2 regions of the Corynebacterium sp. 32222D000AT genome follow, and region 1 is predicted to be linked to the other one. Evidence: predicted binding sites of a transcription regulator. Region 1 holds the regulator's gene; the other holds the start of a gene.
What was found. Region 1 encodes LexA, which represses DNA repair genes until DNA is damaged. Its sites were predicted from a motif close to CGAACANNTGTTCG; they were not measured.
Positions count from the first base shown of each region.

Region 2: a site for LexA is predicted at 1,820-1,833, ahead of ACEE23_RS08200 (DUF222 domain-containing protein). Genes of this name have one in related genera too.

Region 1 covers NZ_JBPPVW010000007.1:40,531-43,937, reverse strand. The annotation lists gene ptsP (phosphoenolpyruvate--protein phosphotransferase) at 1-561, shown strand, start outside; gene ACEE23_RS05880 (DeoR/GlpR family DNA-binding transcription regulator) at 646-1,428, opposite strand; gene lexA (transcriptional repressor LexA) at 1,684-2,436, opposite strand; gene ACEE23_RS05870 (hypothetical protein) at 2,647-3,093, shown strand; gene nrdR (transcriptional regulator NrdR) at 3,213-3,407, shown strand, end outside.
Region 2 covers NZ_JBPPVW010000012.1:38,539-41,945, reverse strand. The annotation lists gene purE (5-(carboxyamino)imidazole ribonucleotide mutase) at 1-109, shown strand, start outside; gene ACEE23_RS08200 (DUF222 domain-containing protein) at 237-1,796, opposite strand; gene ACEE23_RS08195 (YdcF family protein) at 1,996-2,520, shown strand; gene ACEE23_RS08190 (RNase H family protein) at 2,600-3,407, opposite strand, start outside.

The DNA of each region.
Region 1 (3,407 bases):
CCGGAAGGCGCGCAGACCTGGGTCATGGCCCCGATGGTGGCTACCGCGAACGAGGCCCGCTGGTTCGCCGGCCTGTGCCGGGAACGCAACCTTATCCCGGGCGCGATGATCGAGGTCCCCGCCGCGGCCCTCATGGCCGATACCATCATGCCGCACCTGGACTTCGTCTCCATCGGCACCAACGACCTGACCCAGTACACCATGGCCGCGGACCGCCTGTCGCCGCAGCTGGCGTACCTGACCGACCCCTGGCAGCCCGCCGTGCTGCGCCTTATCCAGCACACCTGCGTGGTCGGCGGCGACAACAACGTCCCCGTAGGTGTCTGCGGCGAGGCCGCCGCGGATCCGATGCTCGCCGCCGTCCTCACCGGCCTGGGGGTTAACTCCCTGTCGGCCGCCTCGACCGCCGTTGCCGGCGTGGGCGCGCAGCTGGCCGAGCTCAGCCTCGAGGACTGCCGCAAGATCGCCGCCGCAGCCGTGTCCTGCGAAGGCCCCTCGGAGGCGCGCGACAAGGTCCGCGAACTCATTGAGGAGCTCGCGCAGCCTGAGGTCGAAAGCTAACGGCCCCGGCAGTCCAACTAAACAACCCGGCCGAGCCGCCGCCTTAACGCGGGGCTTGTGCCGGGTTGTTTGTATTGGAGGGGGTTAAGCGTCGACGATGACCACGGTGATCTCGCGCTCGCGCAGCGCGTCAACGAAGCTTTGCGGTGCCGCCGAGTCCGTGATGACGACGTCGATGTCCGAAATCTTGGCGAAGCTGACCAGGTAGTCGTTGCCCAGCTTGGAAGAGTCACACAGGACCACAACCTTTCGGGCGTTGGTCACGAACGCGGCCTTGATGGCCGCCTCCTGGGCGTCTGCGGTGGACAGTCCGTGATCCAGGGTCAGGGCGTTGGTGCCGATGAACGCGACGTCGGCGCGCAGCAGCGCCATGGTGCGCAGGGCGGTATCGCCGACCACGGCCTGGGTTATGCCGCGCACCGTACCGCCCAGTAGTTGGACGTCCTTGATGCCATTATTGGCCAGCGACAGGGCAATGGGCAGGCTGTTCGACACGATCGACAGTTGGTTGGCCAGGGGACTCGCTGCGATGAGATCGCTTAGCGCGTTCGTGGTGGTGCCGGCGTCCAGGAAGATGCTGCCCGGGGTCTCGGGGAGGAATTCGAGGGCCGCCTCGGCGATCGCGGATTTCGCCCCGGTGGCCGAGCGCGAGCGCGTGTCCAGGGTGAACTCGGCGGTCTGGAAGGTCTGCGAGGCCACCGCACCGCCGTGGACGCGGTGGACGACGCCCTCGCGGTCCAGGACGGCCAGGTCGCGGCGGATGGTCTCGGCGGTGACGTCGAATTTATGGGAGAGTTCCGTGACATTGACGCGTCCCTCGACGGCGGTGAGGGACGCAATCTGCCGACGGCGTTCTTCTGCATACATGGGGTAGTTCTCCTCGGTCCGTGGGTACGCGCGCGGATGGGCGCGCGCACACGGTGAAATGGGTCTACTCAAATTGTTCCAGAAAAACCGCGTGGGCAAACACAAACAGAAAAACCCAAGCACCCGGTTCTTGGGTTGCTTGGGTATTTCTTGAGGTAGATCGGGCAAATCGGAACTACGGCCATGAGGCGGGAGTGACCTTTTGCATGCCCCGCTACCTCAGAAAGGGGGAATAACGCGGAATGTTCCGGGGAATTAGAGCTTGCGCATCACGGAGACGACCTTGCCCATGATTTCCGATTCGTCCCCGTTGATAGGGGAATAGGCGTCATTGTGGGGCAGCAGCCACACCCCGGTGGAGTCGCGGTGGAACTCCTTGACGGTGGCTTCCTCGCCCTCCAGGAGGGCTGCGACGAAGTCGCCTTCCTCCGCCGTGGACTGCGAGCGGACGATGACCCAGTCCCCGTCCAGGATGCCGGCGTCCCGCATGGAGTCGCCGACGACCTGCAGCATGTAGAGATCGCCGCCGCCGACGACCTCATCCGGCATGGGGTAGTAGGTGTCGATGTTTTCCTCGGCCGTGATGGGGGTCCCGGCGGCAATGCGCCCGACGACGGGGATGTAGCTGACCTGGCCGGCATCGGGCGGGGTCTGCGGGAGATCCGCGGACTTGCTGGCCTTCTCGGCCTTCGCGTCTTCCTTCTCGGTGTTGAGGTGGCGGACATCGACGGCGCGCGGCTTGTTGGGATCGCGCCGCAGGAAGCCCTTCTCCTCCAGCTGCTTGAGCTGGTAGGCCACCGAGGAGGTCGACTGCAGGCCGGCGGCGTCACCGATCTCGCGGATGCTCGGCGGATAGCCGCGCAGGAGTACGGCGTCGTGAATGACCTCGAGGATGCGCCGCTGGCGGGCGCTTAAGGAGTCGAGTGTCGGTTTTTGTGAGGATTTGCTGGGTCGGGCCATGGTCTTTAACTCTCCAAGTTGACTAGCAGGTCGGTTAGTGGGGGACACAGGCGCTGCGGGCCCGCGAAAATTCCTACCTTCCTTTCTAGCACGAAATGTACAAATGTTCGAGATCTTCGCCCGTGCGCTAGACAAATTTTGGAAACCCTGCTATAAATCGAACACAGAACCTAATTCGAACATTCGAACGAAGGAAAGTCGGTGCCATGTCGGGGTCCGGATTTAGACTCGGTGGCACCAAGGAAAGGAAAGATTACTATGACTCTCGCATTTGATGACCGCCGTATCGCTAACACCGAATTTGCAGCTTACCGCACCGGTTCCCGCACCCCTTCCGTGGTGCCCGCGGCCGCGGTGTGGGAGCCATCGGTCCGAGATTTCGGGGATCGGCAGGGCGCGCCCGCCTGGTCGGGGCACGGCCCGGCTGGCGTGGGGTCGCGCTATTCTCGAACGCTCACGCTAGATAATCGAACAGACCGTCGTTCGCAGCCCGCGCTGAGCGCCGAGGATTTCGCAGGGCAGCCGCGCGGGATGGTCTCCGAGCAGGGGCGCCAGAAGGGCAACTACGCGCTCGGCGCTGTGTTCGGATGTGCAGTCTTCTTGGGCACGCTGGCGGCGGGCATGGGGCTTGTTGACGGCCCGGAGTCCGCCAGCTCGATGGGAGCCGTGGACAGTGCCATCACCCAGCAGGCTCACCTGAACTAGGCCGCGGTCCGGGCACTCGGCTTTCCCATCGCCGCGCGCAGTAGACTGGTAAGGCATCCGCGTGGTCCGCTGGTGCGGATGAAACCGGGAAGCTAGAAAGATACGGGGAGCGAGCCGAGTTGTATTGCCCATTTTGTCACCACGAACAGTCACGCGTCATCGACTCCCGCGTCGTTGACGCGGGTGCTTCCATCCGCCGCCGGCGCGAGTGTTCTTCGTGCCGGGGCCGTTTCACCACGGTCGAAAAGGCGGTGCTGTCCGTGGTCAAGCGCAACGGCCTGTCCGAGCCGTTTAGCCGCGACAAGCTGATCCGC
Region 2 (3,407 bases), on a different contig from region 1:
CGCGGGCGATCCCCAGCTGATCGAGAAGATGAGCAAATACCAGCAGGACATGGCAGATTCGGTGGAGGAAAAGGACGCAAACCTCCGCCGGAAACTGCTGGGTGACTAACACGGAACCCACACGGATCTCACACGGATCCCATTGATCTAGCCGCGGGCAGGCTCCACTACCGGTATCCATGTATCCACTACAGACATCTACTACCGGCACTCACTACTGTTTCAACTAGGCCGTCTTAACTAGCGGCCGCGGTTTGCCTTCGGAGCTTATACCCGGCGGCCTCTTGGGCGGCGACTGATTCGTTGCATTCGACGTCGCTACTTCCGGGCCTGACGAACCCGACCCTTCCGCTGCGAGGATCCCTGGCCGCATGGCCCATGTTTCCTCTGCCATCTTGTCTGTCGTTGTTATTGACGTGATGGGAGCGGCATAACAATGTCAGATTGTGTATGTCCGTGACCCCGCCGTAGTACCAGGCCTGCAGATGGTGGACATCGCAGGCATTGGCGGCCCGGTCGCACCCGGGGTGGGAGCAAACCAGCTCGGAGGCAATCAGCGCCAGCTTCTGCATGAAGCTCGCCGTCCGCTTCGAGCGACCTAGCGCCAGCGGCTGGAAGTCCTCGCAGTCCATGATGCAGAGGTAATCACTAGCCGCGGCCCCGAGTCGGATAATGTCCAGCGGGGTCAGCGAGTGCCCGGTGTTGGTGGGCAGCAGGGAATCCGCCTTGAGGTTCTCGAAGTCCTCGACCGTTCCGGAGATGATGATGGAGCCCAGGCCGGGGTGCGCCTTCTCGCGCGAGCCGAGGTACTCCTGCAAAATTGCGGTGAACTGGTCCGCCATCCGCTGGCGGTAGTTACGCTTGTCTTCCTCCGGCGGCAGGTCCGGGGTGCCCGGACGCGTGGCGGTCGCGAAGGCCTGGCTCATCAGCGCCGCGGTGGCGCCATCCAGGTAACCGCTGACGTGGACGCCGCCGTCGGCATCCGCGGGGCTGAACTCCAAATGACGCTTGCGGGTGGCGGCGAACCGGTCCCGGTTGCCGAAGGGATCCCGGCTGCGCGCATTCGCCGCACGGACCTCGCGGCGCAACCACTGGGCGAAGTCCTTCAGATTTCGCTTCTTCGCCTCGTCGATGGCCTTGTTGCGCAGCTCGTTCGGGCCCGGGGTGGCGTGCGCGTTCAGGTGCTTGAGCTCGCGGTCGATGATGGACAGGTAGCGCCCGCGAAGAGCTTCCTTCTCCCGCAGCTTGCGCTGCGCCTCGGCGCGGGCCTTTTCCTCGCGTTCCCGGCGAATACGAGCCTCTTCTTCGGCCTTCCTGCGGCGCTCCTCGGCCTGCTTCCGGCGCTCTTCTTCTGCCTGTGCGGCGGCCGCAGCGTCCCCATCAGCAGCAGAACCGTCAGCCGAACCATCAGCGGCGCCATTGCCGGCGCCCGCTTCAGCATCCTCCGGCGGGTCCTGCAGGGGCGGCGGATCCGACAGGGGAGCGGTCCCGAAGATGGTCTGCCCGTTGCGGAGCCGGTCCTTCGCCTCACCGTAGGACAGCCCCAGCCGGTTCATCAGGTAGTCCATCGCCCGCGTGGAGTTGACGTGGCGCCCGGCGTCGTCGCGTTCGGCGATGAACGCGAAGGCGGCATCGATAGTAGTGATGGTGCCCGAGAGGGCAGCGAGCTTCTCGAAATAAGGGTAGATCTCACCAAAGTACACCGAGTCCACCTCCGTGACGGCGGCGTGCAGGCGGGAGTATGCCTGTTCGATTTCGGCTACACATTCGGCAATGGATTGCGTCGCTTTGGTCATGATCTTCACCCCCTTGAGGTGCTCGAACCTTTGTTCCTTACGACATCAATCCTATTCACGCAACCACCCCACGCAACCCCTAAAGCAAAACTTTGTTCTAGATGGTCACATTGTTAGTAAAACGGGGGTAACCTCTGGCAGAAATAGGCATTAACGGCGCCGAATGGGCCGCCAAATGCCCTCAAGTATCCTAATTCTTATGTTCAAAAACGACGGCGGAGAAGCCTCCCGGCGACCATCACTTGACCCGACGGCCCCCATCGTCGTCCTCGGCTCCCGCACCACCGCCGGCCGCCCCGAACCGCTGCTCCGCGCCCGCCTCGCCACCGCCGCCCGCCTCGCCGAGGCATACCCCCAAGCCCCCATCGTGGTCAGCGGGCACGGGGAAGCGCTCCCGATGCACAACTACCTCACCGCCCAAGGCATCGACCCGGAGCGCATCATCCTGGAGCCCCTGGCCACCAGTACGAACGAAAACCTCGAAAATTCCGCGCGCCTGGTACCCCGCGGCTCGACGATGACCGTCGTCACCAGCAACTTCCACATCTTGCGCACCCGTCTCTGGGCCTGGCACCTCAAGATTCCTATTCACACGGTCGCCGCGCCGACCCCGAAGGGCCACAAACTACAAAACTATGCCCGTGAGCTCGCCGCGACGCCGCATTCTGCGCTGCGCATCGCTTGGCGACGCCTCCGGCACCGCCTCGAAGGCCGCCCCGACTAGCCTCAAACTAGCCTCAAACAGGCCCCAAAGCAGGCCCCAAACAGGCCCCAAAACTGCCCCAGAACCAGCCCCCGAAAACCTAGGCCCCAGACCCCGCGCCCGGACTTCCGCGTCGGCGCCCACCGCGACGACGTCCCCCGCGGCGCCCGCCCCGTCGCCGCTTATTCCGCGCGCCGGAGCCAGACCCAGCACCAGCCCGAGACCCAGCACCAGCCCCAGACCCAGCACCAGCACCAGCACCAGACCCAGTCCCAGAACCGGACCGAGAACCAGCCTCAGACTCTCGCGTCACCGACTCGGGCAGGCGCGACGCAGCTCGCTTGTGGGCGTCCTTTGCGGCTTCCTGCAGGGCCTTATCGATGCCCTCTGCCAGGGTGTCGCGAACCTCCTTCTGCCGGTAGGCGATGGCGCGCAGCCCCATGATGGCGATCTTGTCGGCGGCGCGGTTGAGCGGGTCGCCGGAGTGTCCCATGACGCGGCGGAAGGTGATGCTGCGCTGCCCCTGGTTGTCCTTCCAGGCCTGCTGGAAGCGGGAGAGCGCGCCCGGGTGGATGCCGCGCCAGCGCTTGCCGAGCTTGCCCTGGCCGGTGATGTAATCGACGGCGCGTAGGGCGGCCTGGCTGTCGCTCTCGATGAGGACGTCGGTGGCATCGGTGTGCACGAGGTACTTCAAGGCCAGGGTGAGGGCCTCGAGCTCGAGCTCGTCCGTGGAGGCCTTCGTGCGGCGGGTAAGTAGCTGGTAGTCGCCGTTGCTGGCGACGAAACACGACGCGCCCTTGATGTTGGTGTCGGAGGAGGCATCGGTGGCGATGCGGGTGGGGGTGGCATCGTTAGCGTTAGAAAAGTCGGAGAACTGCGGCCACCAGTGAGCCTCCGTGGCGGGCGGG